DNA from 2 places in the Rahnella sp. PAMC25617 genome. Region 1 is predicted to be linked to the other one. Evidence: predicted binding sites of a transcription regulator. Region 1 holds the regulator's gene; the other holds the start of a gene.
The links. Region 1 encodes LexA, which represses DNA repair genes until DNA is damaged. Its sites were predicted from a motif close to TNCTGTATGTACATACAGNA; they were not measured.

Region 1 (7,563 bases):
AGCTGATCGCTAAACGCGAACGCGATGCCTGTTTCCTGGCTTTCCGTCAAAACAACTATGTCGGACTGGTGCTGTTCCTCGGCATTCTGATGAGCTTATCAGCGTTCAGTTTCTAAGATTTCCAGACCTTGGATGGCATCCATAAAAAACGCCCGGACTCTGTAAAAAGTCCGGGCGTTTTGTTTTACCGCCCGCTGGCGTGCGCTAATAGCGGTTAATGATCGGTATCGCGCACATCCATCTTCGGCTCAGCCGGTGGCTCTGTCGGTTGCGGCAGCTCAGAAGGCATTCCCGCACTCTCGATCGTCAGCTTGATATCCGGCGTCATCAGATCACTGAGCATGATGTAAATCTCACGCGTTTGTTCCTGAATCGCATCACCGGTGTCACTGATATAACCCTCAGCGCGCAGTGTGCCGACCAGCGTTGAGAACACCGCTTTGTCGAAGAATTCAGGTGCATTGATACCGTGTAATACGGACAAACGCTGCGCCATAATCCGGCTCTCTTTCTCCAGCGCACCGCGGTTGATGCTTGGATTATTGGTGAGCAGCGAGAAAGTAATGGCATAGCGTTGCAGCGTTTCACGCACACCTGCGGCCAGCAGTTGCAGGGTACGGATACGTGCCGGGTTCAGCGTCAGTTCATCATCTTCCAGATGAATGATTTGCTGACGTGCCAGTTCCAGCGTCAGAACATCCAGCACCTGCGGCAGCTCTGACTTATCGAAATGCATAAACAGTTCTGCTTTGAGCATCGGGTAAATCAGTTCCACCTGACGCAGTAATTCTGCGCGGGTGACCTGACGGTGATGCATCACGATGCTTGAAATCAGCGACGGCAACACCAGCATATGGTGGATATTGTTGCGGTAATACGTCATCAGAACAGCCTGCTCGCGCGGCAGAACGATGATGTCACCGATGTTGTCTTTCTCGACCTGGAACTTGTTCATGTTCAGCGCGTGATCGAGTAGCTGATCGGCGGTCAGATCAGGCACCGTCGAATCCGCGTTATACGGCACGTTACGCAGCAGTTGCAGATAGCAGTCGATTTGCTCGGTCAGCTGTTCACGGGTCAGTGAACGCTGACGGGATGCCAGCAGCGCGGTACAACACAGGTTCATGGCGTTAGCCGCGGCTGAGTTGTTAATACGCACCATAATCTGCTCTGCCAGATCCTGCACCGTTGGCGTCAGCCAGCTCGGACGCTGCGCTTCGATTGGGTCGATCGCTTCACGCCAGGTAGGTACGTTCTGGTTCAGGTAAGTGGTCAGATGCAGTGGCTCGCCGAAATTCACATAACCCTGACCGAGGTTGCGCAGCTTGCGCAGCCCGTTCAGCATCTGCGTCAGGCTTTCTTTCTCTTTGGTCGCACCGCGTAATTCTTTGGCGTACGTGCCCACTTCCATCACGTGCTCATAACCGATGTAAATCGGCACTAACGTAATCGGACGTGAACCGCCGCGCAGCATGGCCTGAATGGTCATCGCCAGCGTACCGGTTTTCGGTTCCAGCAGACGTCCGGTTCGTGAACGGCCACCTTCCACAAAGTATTCGACCGAATAACCGCGGCTGAACAACTCGCCCAGATATTCGCGGAAAACAGTGGAATAAAGCTTGTTGCCCTTAAAGGTACGACGGATGAAGAACGCACCCAGACGACGGAAAATCGGACCGGCTGGCCAGAAATTCAGGTTGATACCGGCAGCGATATGCGGCGGCACCAGCCCCTGGTGATAGAGCACGTAAGACAGCAGCAGGTAATCCATATGGCTGCGGTGGCAGGGCACATACACAATTTCCTGACCATCAAGCGCCAGCTGACGGACACGTTCAGCATTGTTGACGTTGATGCCTTTATACAAGCGGTTCCACGTCCAGCTCAGCACGCGGTCTGACAGACGCACTGCCTCATAAGAGAAGTTCGCCGCGATTTCTTCCATCAGCGCGATAGCATTCTGCTGGGCTTTTTCGTGGGAAATTTTCTTGCTGCGGGCTTCGTCTTCGATCGCTTTTTCGATGGCTTTGGAAGCCAGCAATTTATTGAATAAATCCTGACGAGCCGGAAGACGCGGGCCGACCGCTGCCAGACGCTGGCGGGAGAAATGCATACGCGCCACGCGTGCCAGTTTCTGAGCGATGGTTTTGTCGGTGCCGTGCTCTGTCGCCATATAGCGCAGGGAAACGGTATTGGAGAAACGGACAAAACTGTCACGTCCGAGCCACAAGACGGCAAAGAATTTCTGGATGCCATTCAGTACGCGCAGATGCGGCGTATCATCCTGACCTTCACGGCCCGGCGCACGGCCAAACATCACGGAAACCGGCAGCATCTGAATGTCTAAATCCGGATTGTTGCGGTGCAAATCCAGATAGTCGTGGAACAGCTTTACGGATTCCTGCTTCGGCGTGTAATACGAGAACACGCGCGGGCCTTCAGCAATGAAAACATGGCTTGGCAGCAGCGTTCCGTCGATTTCCAGCGGAATAAGGGGATCGGGCAGATTCTCTGCCAGACATTGCGCACGCAACGTCAGCAAGTCTGCTTTGGAGTTGTAAGGCAATACGTACAAAATCGGGCGCGTCGGGTCCAAATGCAACTCGGTAACCGGATCTGAAGGTATGACCTTGCTCTTTACCAGCAATGAGAGTGGTAAATTCAATAATGTGTAATAAAGTCTACGCCAACCTGACATAAAAACGTGAAGCCTCTTGTTAGCCATTTCGCCGCAAGGATACCAGAAAGATCCGTGGAGATCTGTGGTCATATAAAAGCTAAAATACGGCACACTTTTAAGGACAACCCTTCAAGGATCAGTACCCGAAATGGCGAACCAAGTCACTGGATTTACCCGAATTTATAAAGCGGCCGGATATTCCTGGAAAGGATTGAAAGCCGCATGGCAGAACGAAGCGGCTTTTCGCCAGGAAGCCAGCGTGGCTATCCCGTTAATTTTGTTATCTTTCTGGCTCGATGTCAGCACGGTTGAACGCATTTTGCTTGTAAGCTCCGTGATGCTGGTCTGCGTCACCGAGTTGCTCAACAGTGCGGTGGAATGCGCGATTGACCGTATCGGCCCTGAGTTTCACGTGCTCTCAGGGCGGGCAAAAGATATCGGTTCTGCTGCCGTACTTCTGACCATCATATTGGCGATTTTTGTCTGGGTCAGTATCTTTTGGCCGCGATGGTTCTGATCTGGAATCTGTATTCCAGGAATCACCGTTATGCCCTGTTTTTATTCAATCTTAGGTTTTCATTGACCGTTTAGCTGTATATACTCACAGCAAGACTGTATAAACAACCAGGGGGCGGAATGAAAGCTTTAACGACCAGACAACAAGAGGTCTACGACCTTATTCGCGATCATATCTCCACCACCGGTATGCCACCGACTCGCGCAGAGATTGCATCGCGTCTGGGTTTCCGTTCTCCCAATGCGGCGGAAGAACACCTGAAAGCGCTGGCACGTAAAGGCGTTATCGAGATTGTCTCCGGTGCATCTCGTGGTATCCGTCTGCTGATGGAAGAAGAAGAAGGTTTACCGCTGATCGGCCGCGTTGCCGCCGGTGAGCCGCTGCTGGCACAGCAACATATCGAAGGGCATTATCAGGTTGATCCGGCGATGTTCAAGCCGAGCGCCGATTTCCTGCTGCGCGTCAGCGGGATGTCGATGCGTGATATCGGTATCCTCGACGGCGATTTGCTGGCCGTACATAAAACGCAGGACGTGCGTAACGGCCAGGTTGTCGTGGCGCGTATCGATGATGAAGTCACCGTGAAACGCCTGAAAAAGCAGGGCAGCGTGGTGCAGTTATTGCCTGAGAACAGCGAATTCCAGCCGATCGTGGTGGATTTACGCGAACAGAATTTCAGCATTGAAGGGCTAGCCGTAGGCGTCATCCGTAACGGCAACTGGATCTGACCTTCGTACTTCGAGCTGCAGACGCGTTGGCTGCGTGCGTTTACCCGAATCACTGACTCATGTCAGCTCATCGGGACTCTCTTACTTGCTGCCTTCCTGCAACTCGAATTACTCGGTCAGAAATTGCTGAGTCAGAAATTGCTGTGTCAGATAGAGAAGACTACAACTAATTGAATATGGATGGCGGCCGCCTCTGGCATCCATGTAAATTCAAAGAGAAATGCGTTTCTCTCATCATCGCCCCTTTCGGGGCGATGTCATTTTAGGCATAACCTGAACCTCCGGCATGAGATTCTCTATGCAACATCATTCCCTGCGACAATCATTCAAAAATACCTTTCTAAGCCCCGCGGATAAAGCACTCTGGACCCTGGCGTTACCGATGATTTTTTCCAATATCACGGTGCCTCTTCTTGGTCTGGTCGATACCGCAGTGATCGGTCATCTCGACAGTGCCGATTATCTCGGTGGTGTGGCGGTTGGTTCGATGGTCACGACTTTCCTCTTCATGATGCTGCTGTTTCTGCGCATGAGCACCACCGGCATGACCGCACAGGCGCTGGGCGCAAAAGACAATCAGTTGCTGGCACGTGCTTTTGTGCAGCCCTTTTTGCTGGCGGTGCTGGCCGGTGTCGTCATTCTGTTATTTCGCCATCCGCTGATGGAGCTGGCGTTTCATGTCGTGGGTGGCAGTCAGTCGGTGCTGGAACAGGCGAGGCTGTTTATCGAAATCCGCTGGTATAGTGCGCCTGCTTCTCTGGCGAATCTGGTGATCCTCGGCTGGTTGCTGGGGATCCAGTATATTCGCGGGCCGGTGATTTTGCTGATCGCGGGAAATCTGCTGAATATTATCCTGGATATCTGGCTGGTAATGGGGCTGGGGCTGAACGTACGTGGTGCGGCGATGGCAACTGCCAGTGCAGAGTATTTCACGTTGTTCATCGGGCTGTATTTTGTCTGGCGTGTCATGAAACGACGCGGTATCACCGGTTCAGAAATCACCGGTGCGTGGCGCGGTAATTTGCGCCGTCTTCTCGGACTTAACCGCGACATCATGCTGCGCTCATTGCTGTTGCAGCTATGCTTTGCCTCACTGACCATCCTGGGTGCGCGGCTGGGCAGCCACATTGTGGCGGTCAACGCTGTTCTGATGAACCTGCTGACCTTTACCGCATTTGCACTCGATGGCTTTGCGTATGCCATCGAAGCCCATTCCGGTGAGGCATTCGGTGCGCGCAATCGCGAAAAACTGCTCAACGTGTGGCATGCCGCGTGCCGTCAGGCCGGACTGGTGGCGCTGGCTTTTGCGCTAATTTATGCCGTAGCCGGCGGGGCGATTATAAATGCGCTCACCTCACTCCCCGAATTGCGTGAGCTGGCGGATCATTACCTCGGCTGGCAAATTGTATTGCCGCTGGTGGCGGTCTGGTGTTATCTGCTCGATGGGATGTTTATCGGTGCCACACGCGGGCGGGATATGCGTAACAGCATGGTGGTTGCAGCGCTCGGATACGGGCTGACGCTTATGACTTTACCGGTACTGGGAAACCATGCGTTATGGCTGGCGCTGACCGTCTTCCTCGGCTTGCGCGGGATTGCACTGGGCTGGATATGGCGTCGTTACTGGCAGCGCGATACCTGGTTTTCTTCTCCCGGACACTGAATTGGCAGTGTTTTATCAAAGAGATAAATGTTCTTTTGCCGTTATTTCCTGCTTTGGAATAATCCTAATAATGGTTTTTATCCCTGTTCGGGGAGGATTAATCCAGATTCTCTACTAACCTTAGAAGTGTTAAGGACGAGCTGCCGGAACAAAACGCAGCTCCATAAACCCAAGGTAACAGGAGATATTTTATGAATAAGGACCAAGCCGACGGTAACTGGAAACAGTTCAAAGGGAAAGTGAAAGAAAAATGGGGCAAACTGACCGATGACGACCTGACAGTGGTTGAAGGTAAACGTGATCAGTTGGTTGGTAAGATTCAGGAGCGTTACGGCTATCAGAAAGATCAGGCCGAGAAAGAGCTCAAGGAATGGGAAACCAGCAACAAATATCACTGGTAATACGCGACTCCCCCTCGCGTGTCAGTGACGTATCCTGAGATTTAGCTGCTCCTACCCGGAACGCTTCAGGATACGGGTACACGGATGTACCCAACTTTATGTCTTCACTTCTTAGCTTTTGCACATACTCGCTTCAGTAAATCCCCGCACAAACACCAAAATCCCTTAACGTTTTTTCACCACAATACTGTGGTCATGGTCGCAGTGCTCATGGCTGTCACAGGTTTCCACGACCTTACATTCCCCGCACAAACCGTGGGCTTCCACGACAGAATGGCGAAGCTCAAAGCCGGATTCCGTTGCCAGTTTCGCCAGACGTTCTTCAATACCGTCAGTGGTTTTTTCCGTCACCAGCCCGCAGCGGTCGCAGATGAACAGCGCAGACGTGTGGCTCGGCTCTTCAAAATGATGGCAAAGCACGTAGCTGTTAGCCGATTCAACCCGGTGGATAAAGCCTTGTTCAAGCAGAAAATCCAGCGCGCGGTAAACGGTTGGCGGTTTTGCTTGTGGCTCGCTGACACGCAGCAGATCCAGCAAATCATAGGCGCTGATGGCACCGGGTTGTTGCGCCATCAGGCGCAGTACTTCCAGCCGCTGCGGCGTAAGACGAACATTGCGCTGCTGGCAAAGTTCTTCAGCTTGCGAAAGTAATTTTTCCGGATTATTCAGGGTCATAGCAACGTTCTCTGAGCGCAGATTGGGATCGACAGGCCACAACATGCGACCATTGTTGATTTTATCATGCTTAGGCTAAAACGACGAATTATGCGCCATTCATTAAGATGTATTGCGGCGACGTTATTTCTCTGCACGATGGCGCAGGATGCCGAATCTTTGTTCTGTGGTATAATCACCGATTAACTTCTCTCTGGCGTTGCGTCAGAGAGAGCGCCACGAACCCCTTCAGCGAATGTCAGGCCGATGTCAGAAACTCAACACGCAATGCCCCAGACCACTCCGTTTTCCGCTCAGCGTTTTTCCGTTGCGCCGATGCTCGACTGGACCGATCGCCACTGTCGCCATTTTCACCGGCTGATGACCGGCCAGACGTTGCTGTACACCGAAATGGTGACTACCGGTGCCATTATTCATGGTAAAGGGGATTATCTTGGGTTTGGCGACGCTGAACATCCGGTGTCATTGCAGCTTGGCGGCAGCAATCCTGCCGATCTGGCGCATTGCGCGAAACTGGCAGAAGAACGCGGTTATGACGAAATTAACCTCAACGTCGGTTGCCCGTCGGATCGCGTGCAGAACGGCATGTTTGGTGCCTGTCTGATGGGGCAGGCGTCGCTGGTAGCGGACTGTATCAAAGCCATGCGCGATGTGGTTTCAATTCCGGTGACGGTCAAAACCCGTATCGGTATTGACGATCAGGACAGCTACGAATTTTTGTGCGATTTCATCCGTCAGGTGTCTGAAAACGGCGGCTGCGATACCTTTATTATCCATGCGCGTAAAGCCTGGCTTTCCGGTCTCAGCCCGAAAGAAAACCGTGAAATCCCACCGCTCGATTACCCGCGTGTGTATCAGCTTAAGCGTGATTTCCCGCAGCTGACGATGGCGATTAACGG
Region 2 (7,563 bases), on a different contig from region 1:
TCCGCGCTGGCGGTTCTGGCTGATGACAGCGTAGAGCACGGTCCGCTGGAAGTGCTGCTGACCATGACCGAAGAAACCGGCATGGCAGGCGCATTCGGCCTGCAACCAGACTGGTTACAGTCTGAAATCCTGATCAACACCGATTCAGAAACCGAAGGCGAAATCTACATGGGTTGCGCCGGCGGCATTGATTTTACCGCCACACTGCCACTGAGCCGTGAAGCGGTTCCGGCTGGTTTCACGACGCTGAAGCTGACCCTGAAGGGACTGAAAGGCGGCCACTCCGGCGCTGATATCCATTTAGGTCTGGGTAACGCAAGCAAACTGCTGGCGCGTTTCCTGGCAGACAACGCCGAGACACTGGGCCTGCGTCTGCTGGATTTCACCGGCGGCACACTGCGTAACGCCATCCCGCGTGAAGCGATTGCAACTCTGGCCGTTGCTGCGGATAAAACAGACGCACTGAAAGCGGCAGCACAGGAATTCCTGGCGACCATTCAGTTCGAACTGTCAGCGGTTGAGAAGAAAATTGCTCTGGTGGCAGAAGCGGCTGAAAGCAACGCGAAAGCGCTGACCGCAGAAACTCAGGGTAAATTCCTTGCCCTGCTGAACGCGACGCCAAACGGCGTGATCCGCATGAGTGATGACGTGAAAGGCGTGGTAGAAACCTCGCTGAACGTCGGTGTTGTCACCATGAAAGATGACGAAGTAGCGATCAACAGTCTGATCCGTTCTCTTATCGACAGCGGCAAAGAATATGTGGTCAGCATGCTTAATTCACTGAGTGAACTGGCTGGCGCGAAAAGTCTGGCAAAAGGCAGCTACCCTGGCTGGAAACCTGAGCCAAGCTCACCGGTGATGACGCTGGTGCGTGAAACTTACCAGACGCTGTTCAATAAAACCCCGAACATCATGGTGATCCACGCCGGTCTGGAATGCGGTCTGTTCAAAAAACCGTACCCGGACATGGACATGGTTTCCATCGGGCCAACCATCACCGGCCCGCACTCGCCGGATGAGCAGGTTGAAATTGCCAGCGTCGAGCTGTACTGGAAACTGCTGACGGCCCTGCTGAAAGCGATTCCTGAACGCGGTTAATACTCGATCGATCCCCTGCGAAGGGGAAAGCTCAAGATAAATCGTTTTGCTCCCTCCCCTGCGACTGTCTCTTGATCAGATCTCCTGATCAAGAGACTTCGTAGGGGGGGAGCTCAAATCCAAAAGAAGCTGCCGCTCTATCTGCGGATCTTGCAACGTCACATGTAACCCCACCAGCCTGACTCCCCTTCCGCCACGCCGCTGTTCCCAGGCATCACGCGCGACTTTCAGTAAATCTTCTTTATTCAGCACCGGCCACACGTGCTCCTGCGTGGTCTGCTGGAAATCATGAAATTTGAGTTTTACACCCTGTCTCGCAATGCGCAGATCCGGGCTGACGCGGCTTAAGCGCGTTTGCAGTTCGGGGTACAAACGTTCGATCAGCGCCACGCACTCTTCCCAGCTGTGAATATCTTCGGCCAGCGTACGTTCCACACCGACGGATTTACGCAACCGCTCGGGGGAAATCTCGCGCTCATCAATCCCCTGACAGCGTTCCCACAACACGCGTCCAAACTTGCCAAAGCGTTTGAGCAGTTTCGCCAGATCGTAACGCTGTACATCACCGCAGGTGATCAACCCCTGCTCCTGCAACCGCTGGGCGGTGACTTTGCCGACGCCGGGGATTTTACTCAGCGGCAAATCTTGTAAAAACGCGTCCACTTTATCGGGCGTAATCACAAACTGGCCGTTGGGTTTATTCAGGTCTGAGGCGATTTTTGCCAGAAATTTTATCGGCGCAATGCCCGCAGAAGCCGTCAGATTGATTTCATCGAAAATGGCCTGACGAATTTCAGCGGCGATAAGCGTGGCGGAACCATTGCATTGGGTGGCGTCGGAAACATCCAGATAAGCTTCATCGAGTGACAACGGTTCAATCAATGGCGTATAACGCGCGAAGATTTCACGAATGTGGTTTGACGCTTCTTTATAGGCGTCCATTCTGCCGGGAATGACTTTCAGATGCGGGCACAGTTTCAGGGCCATGCCGGTAGGCATTGCGCTGTGTACGCCAAATTTGCGGGCAGGATAATTGGCGGTACTGATGACGCCACGGCGGTCACGACTGCCGCCGATAGCGATTGGAATATCGCGCAGAGAAGGATCGTCGCGCATTTCGACGGCCGCGAAAAAGCAGTCCATATCCACATGAATGATTTTACGCATAGCCCTCCCCCAATGACTGTATAAGTATACAGTTGAGTGTGGAGATTTCCAACACAGAAAATGTTGGTTAATTTCGCTTAATTAATCACCATTCATGGCAAGGTAATAAATTTCCGATTGTGAAATTCATTATTCATTATTTGGTGATTGCTAAAAAATTAATCAGTATTAATATGGCATCGTTTCAGACAGGCAGTACATAAGAAGAAAATCAGTGGCGGTCTTACAGGCAGTTCCGCTGTAGACAAAATAATCGACATTATTACCAAGCAGGATTTAGAATGATCAGAATCGCGCTGTTTCTTGCGATGCTCCTCAGTTTGCCTTTATTTACAGCAAATTACGCCGTGGCCAGCGATGCTGTCCCGGTCAACGCGACGCTTAAAAAGCAATTGTTAGGCGCTCCGGTTTATATCCAGATCTTCAAACAAGAACGTAAACTCGAATTGTATGCCCAGCTCGACGGCGAATTTCGTCTGATCGGCAGTTACGGCATCTGCGATTTTTCTGGCGGTTTGGGAAATAAACGTCGCGAAGGTGATTTCAAAAGCCCGGAAGGTTTCTACAACGTGGATATTCACCACCTGAAACCTGACAGCCGCTTTTATCGCGCCATCAACATCGGTTTCCCCAATGCTTACGACATCTCGCAGGGCTATTCGGGTAAGTATCTGATGATCCACGGAAACTGTAAGTCTATCGGTTGCTACGCCATGACCGACGGCTACATGGACGAAATCTTTACCTATGTGCAGGCGGCATTCCAGTTCGGGCAACGTAATCTGCAGATCAGCATTTATCCGTTCAAAATGACCGATGCCAACATGAAAGCACACAAAAACTCAAGCTACTACAGCTTCTGGAGCCAGTTGCAGCCGGGATATGCGTACTTTGAGAAACACCATCAGCCACCGAATGTTGTGGTTACTGACGGTAAATATGAAGTGCTGCAGCCGTTGTCTAACACCCCGCTGTCCTCACAGCTGGCGTTCGCCCCGATGAAATAACGCGAACTCACCTGGGGCAATCTTGTTCCAGGTTTCGTTTGCGGTTAGCGGTTGCGTGGCAATCACGGTGACGACATCATTCGGTGTCGTCTGCTGCTGAAAATCAATTTCCACATCCTGATCCAACAACGTTGCCTTTCCGAAAGGTGCCCGCCGCGTGATCCAGTGCAAATTCGTCGAGCAGTATGCCATCACGAAATTGCCGTCCGACAGCAACATGTTAAACACCCCTTTCTGCCGTAACTCATCAGCCAGCGACGCGATATAGCGAAACACCGGCGGCCAGCTTGCAGGGCGGCGCGGATAACGTTGGGTGAGTTTATGCAGCAACCAGCAAAAAGCGTATTCACTGTCTGTCTGACCGACAGGGCGCAACGTGCCGGTATCCAGCTGGCGGTAACCGCGAAGCTGGCCGTTGTGCGCGTAAGTCCAGTTGCGTCCCCACAGTTCGCGGGTAAACGGATGGGTATTTTCCAGCGCCACTTCGCCACGGTTTGCCTGACGAATATGAGAAATCACCGCGCAGGATTTGATCGGATATTCCTGAACAAGGCGGGCAATGGGCGAATTAAAACTTGGCGTCGGATCTTTAAAAGTACGACAGCCATTGCCTTCATAAAAGGTAATGCCCCAGCCGTCTTTATGCGGACCAGTCCCGCCACCGCGCTGCACTAATCCACTGAAACTGAAACAAATATCAGTAGGGACGTTAGCGCTCATCCCGAGCAATTCGCACATCACCTGCCTCCTTTACGGCAAAAATCTTATGCCTTGACCATCTCTTTTTCGATTAAGAGAATCAGGATATGAATCACTTTAATGTGGATTTCCTGCACGCGGTCAGCGAAACCAAAGTGCGGAACGCGGATTTCCACGTCGGCTGAGCCGTCCATTTTGCCGCCATCTTTACCGGTCAGGGTAATGACTTTCATGCCTTTAGCGCGGGCAGCTTCGATAGCTTTGATCACGTTACCAGAATTGCCGGAAGTGGAGATCCCCAGCAGAACGTCACCTTTCTGGCCAACGGCTTCCAGGTAACGAGAGAAAATGTATTCGTAACCGAAATCGTTGCCGACGCAGGAGATGTGGCTGACGTCAGAAATGGCAATCGCCGGATAGCCCGGACGGTTTTCACGATAACGGCCTGTCAGCTCTTCCGCGAAATGCATGGCGTCACAATGTGAACCGCCGTTGCCGCAGGAAATCACTTTCCCACCCGCTTTGAATGAATCTGCCAGCAGCACTGCTGCACGTTGAATAGACTCAATATTTGCCGGATCGCTGATGAATTTATTCAGCGTATCAGCAGCTTCGTTCAGTTCAGTACGGATAATATCCTGGTACATAGCAGCCTCTTTTATGTCCATTTGCAGCCGGTTTACGCACGGCCGATAGCAATAAAACGTTCCGCTGTGCAGTTTAACGGAAAGCCGAAACAGCGAGAAGCAATGAAGCGGTAATGATTCCGATAGTTTCTATTTTTGACGCTTCGTGCGGCCGGTTTGTGAGCTGCGTTGTAATTAGTATGTAAACACATTGATAAAGAAATGAGCATGAACTAAAACCATTGTATCCCTACAACAGGTCAGACCTCCTACTACTCAGGAGCTTTACTATGATGGTTCTTAGCATTGTTGCATTTGTCGTGATCCTTGGTGTGTTGTTCTACCACAAGGTCAATCTTGCCCTTAGCAGCCTGATTTTACTGGCGTTTACCGCTGCCATGGGTGCCATTAATTTGTGGACGCTGTGGCTTCTGGTGCCGCTGGCGATCATTTTGCTGCCGTTCAATATTCCTGCCCTGCGTCGTTCATTGTTCTCAGCCCCTGCCCTGCGCACCTTCCGTAAAGTGATGCCGGCCATGTCACGTACGGAAAAAGAAGCCATTGAAGCCGGGACGACCTGGTGGGAAGGCGATCTGTTTGGCGGTAAGCCTGACTGGAAAAAATTGCAGGATTACCCTGAACAGCAACTGACCGAAGAAGAGCAGCGCTTTATTGACGGGCCGGTTGAAGAAGCCTGTCGCATGGCGAATGATTTCCAGATAACCCATGAACTGGCAGATTTGCCGCCTGAACTGTGGGCGTATCTGAAAGAACATCGCTTCTTCGCGATGATCATTAAGAAAGAATACGGCGGCCTGGAATTCTCCGCTTACGCTCAGGCACGTGTGTTGCAAAAACTGGCCGGTGTATCCGGTATTCTGGCGATCACCGTCGGTGTGCCGAACTCCCTCGGCCCGGGCGAATTGTTGCAACATTACGGCACACAGGAGCAGAAAGATCACTATCTGCCGCGTCTGGCCGAAGGTCTTGAAATCCCTTGTTTCGCCCTGACCAGCCCGGAAGCGGGTTCTGATGCCGGCGCTATTCCGGATTTCGGTATCGTCTGTAAAGGCCAGTGGCAGGGTAAAGAAGTCCTCGGTATGCGTCTGACCTGGAACAAGCGATACATCACGCTGGCCCCTATCGCCACCGTGCTGGGTCTGGCGTTTAAACTGAGAGATCCCGATCATCTGCTCGGCAACGAAACCGAACTGGGCATTACCTGTGCGCTGATCCCAACCGACACCGCCGGTGTCGAAATTGGTCATCGTCACTTCCCGCTGAACGTGCCGTTCCAGAACGGTCCGACGCGCGGCCACGATATTTTCGTGCCGATCGACTACATCATTGGCGGCCCGAAAATGGCCGGTCAGGGCTGGCGTATGCTGGTGGAATGTCTGTCTGTGGGTCGTGGTATTACCCTGCCGTCTAACTCCACGGGTAGCCTGAAATCTCTGGCGCTGGCGACTGGCGCATATGCCTATATCCGCCGTCAGTTCAAACTGCCTATCGGCAAAATGGAAGGCATCGAAGAACCGCTGGCACGCATTGCCGGTAACGCTTATGTGATGGACGCCGCTGCAACCCTGATTACCAACGGCATTATGCTCGGCGAAAAACCGGCGGTGCTGTCGGCTATCGTGAAATACCACTGTACTCACCGCGGCCAGCGCGCCGTGATGGATGCGATGGATATCACAGGCGGTAAAGGCATTATGCTCGGCACCAGCAACTTTGTGGCCCGTTCTTATCAGGGCGCGCCAATTGCGATTACCGTGGAAGGTGCCAACATTCTGACCCGCAGCATGATCATCTTCGGTCAGGGCGCGATCCGCTGCCATCCTTATGTTCTGCGTGAAATGGCGGCGGCTGAGAAAAACGATCTGGTTGATTTCGACCGTGCACTCTTCGGACACATCGGCCATGTCGGCAGTAACAATATGCGCAGCTTCTGGCTCGGTCTGACCGGCGGTCGCACCAGCGATACACCGGTTAACGATAAAACGGCGCGTTACTATCAGCACATCAACCGTCTGAGCGCCAACCTGGCGCTGCTGTCTGATATTTCCATGGGCGTGCTCGGCGGCAGTCTGAAACGTCGCGAACGTATTTCCGCCCGTCTCGGCGATATCCTCAGCCAGATGTATCTGGCGACGGCAACGCTGAAACGTTATGACGAAGAAGGCTGTAACGAAGAGGATTTACCGCTGGTTCACTGGGGCGTGCAGGATTGTCTGCATCAGGCTGAAGTGGCTATCGACGATTTGTTGCGTAACTTCCCGAACCGTTTCGTGGCGGGTGTGATGCGTCTGGTGATTTTCCCGCTGGGCCTTTCACACGCCGCACCGTCTGACCGACTTGATCATGAACTGGCACGTATTCTTCAGGTGCCTTCCGCGACCCGCAGCCGCATCGGTCGTGGTCAGTATCTGACGCCAAGCGAGCACAATCCGGTCGGTCTGCTGGAAGAAGCGTTGCAGGATATTCTGGCCGCTGAGCCGGTTCACAAACGTCTGTGCGACGCGATGGGTAAAAAGCTGCCGTTCACCCGTCTGGATATTCTGGCGCAAAAAGGTCTGGATGCTGGTCATCTGAGCGCCGACGATGCGCGTATCCTGAGTCGTGCGGAAGAAAGCCGTCTGCGTTCAATCAATGTCGATGAGTTTGAGCCGGACGCCCTGGCTGCGCAAAAACCAGAAGCGGAGAAAGACAGCGTAAAAAAGGCTGAGGCAAAACCCCGCCACACCGAAGCTGCCTGATTTAACGGTTAAGTCATAAAAAAGCCTGAGTGTTTACGCACTCAGGCTTTTATTATTTGTGAAGATACACAAGTATTACCCTAAATAGTTCGTGTTGCAGAAAGGCGGTAAGCTCATGAATCCCCGGGAGCTTAGATAACTAAGCGACCGGGGTGAGTGAGTGCAACCAACGCATCTGCAGCGCGAAATATGACGGGTAATTTAGAA

Region 2: a site for LexA is predicted at 2,280-2,299, ahead of dinB (DNA polymerase IV). Genes of this name have one in related genera too.

What each region holds. Positions count from the first base shown of each region.
Region 1 covers NZ_JBOCUM010000013.1:206,428-213,990, reverse strand. The annotation lists gene ubiA (4-hydroxybenzoate octaprenyltransferase) at 1-116, shown strand, start outside; gene plsB (glycerol-3-phosphate 1-O-acyltransferase PlsB) at 215-2,698, opposite strand; gene ACM615_RS17180 (diacylglycerol kinase) at 2,829-3,197, shown strand; gene lexA (transcriptional repressor LexA) at 3,317-3,925, shown strand; gene dinF (MATE family efflux transporter DinF) at 4,224-5,588, shown strand; gene ACM615_RS17165 (CsbD family protein) at 5,780-5,989, shown strand; gene zur (zinc uptake transcriptional repressor Zur) at 6,155-6,664, opposite strand; gene dusA (tRNA dihydrouridine(20/20a) synthase DusA) at 6,932-7,563, shown strand, end outside.
Region 2 covers NZ_JBOCUM010000003.1:487,029-494,591, forward strand. The annotation lists gene pepD (beta-Ala-His dipeptidase) at 1-1,098, shown strand, start outside; gene dinB (DNA polymerase IV) at 1,174-2,265, opposite strand; gene dpaA (peptidoglycan meso-diaminopimelic acid protein amidase) at 2,547-3,272, shown strand; gene ACM615_RS04400 (class II glutamine amidotransferase) at 3,243-4,010, opposite strand; gene lpcA (D-sedoheptulose 7-phosphate isomerase) at 4,037-4,618, opposite strand; gene fadE (acyl-CoA dehydrogenase FadE) at 4,888-7,356, shown strand; gene ACM615_RS04415 (carbohydrate porin) at 7,558-7,563, opposite strand, start outside.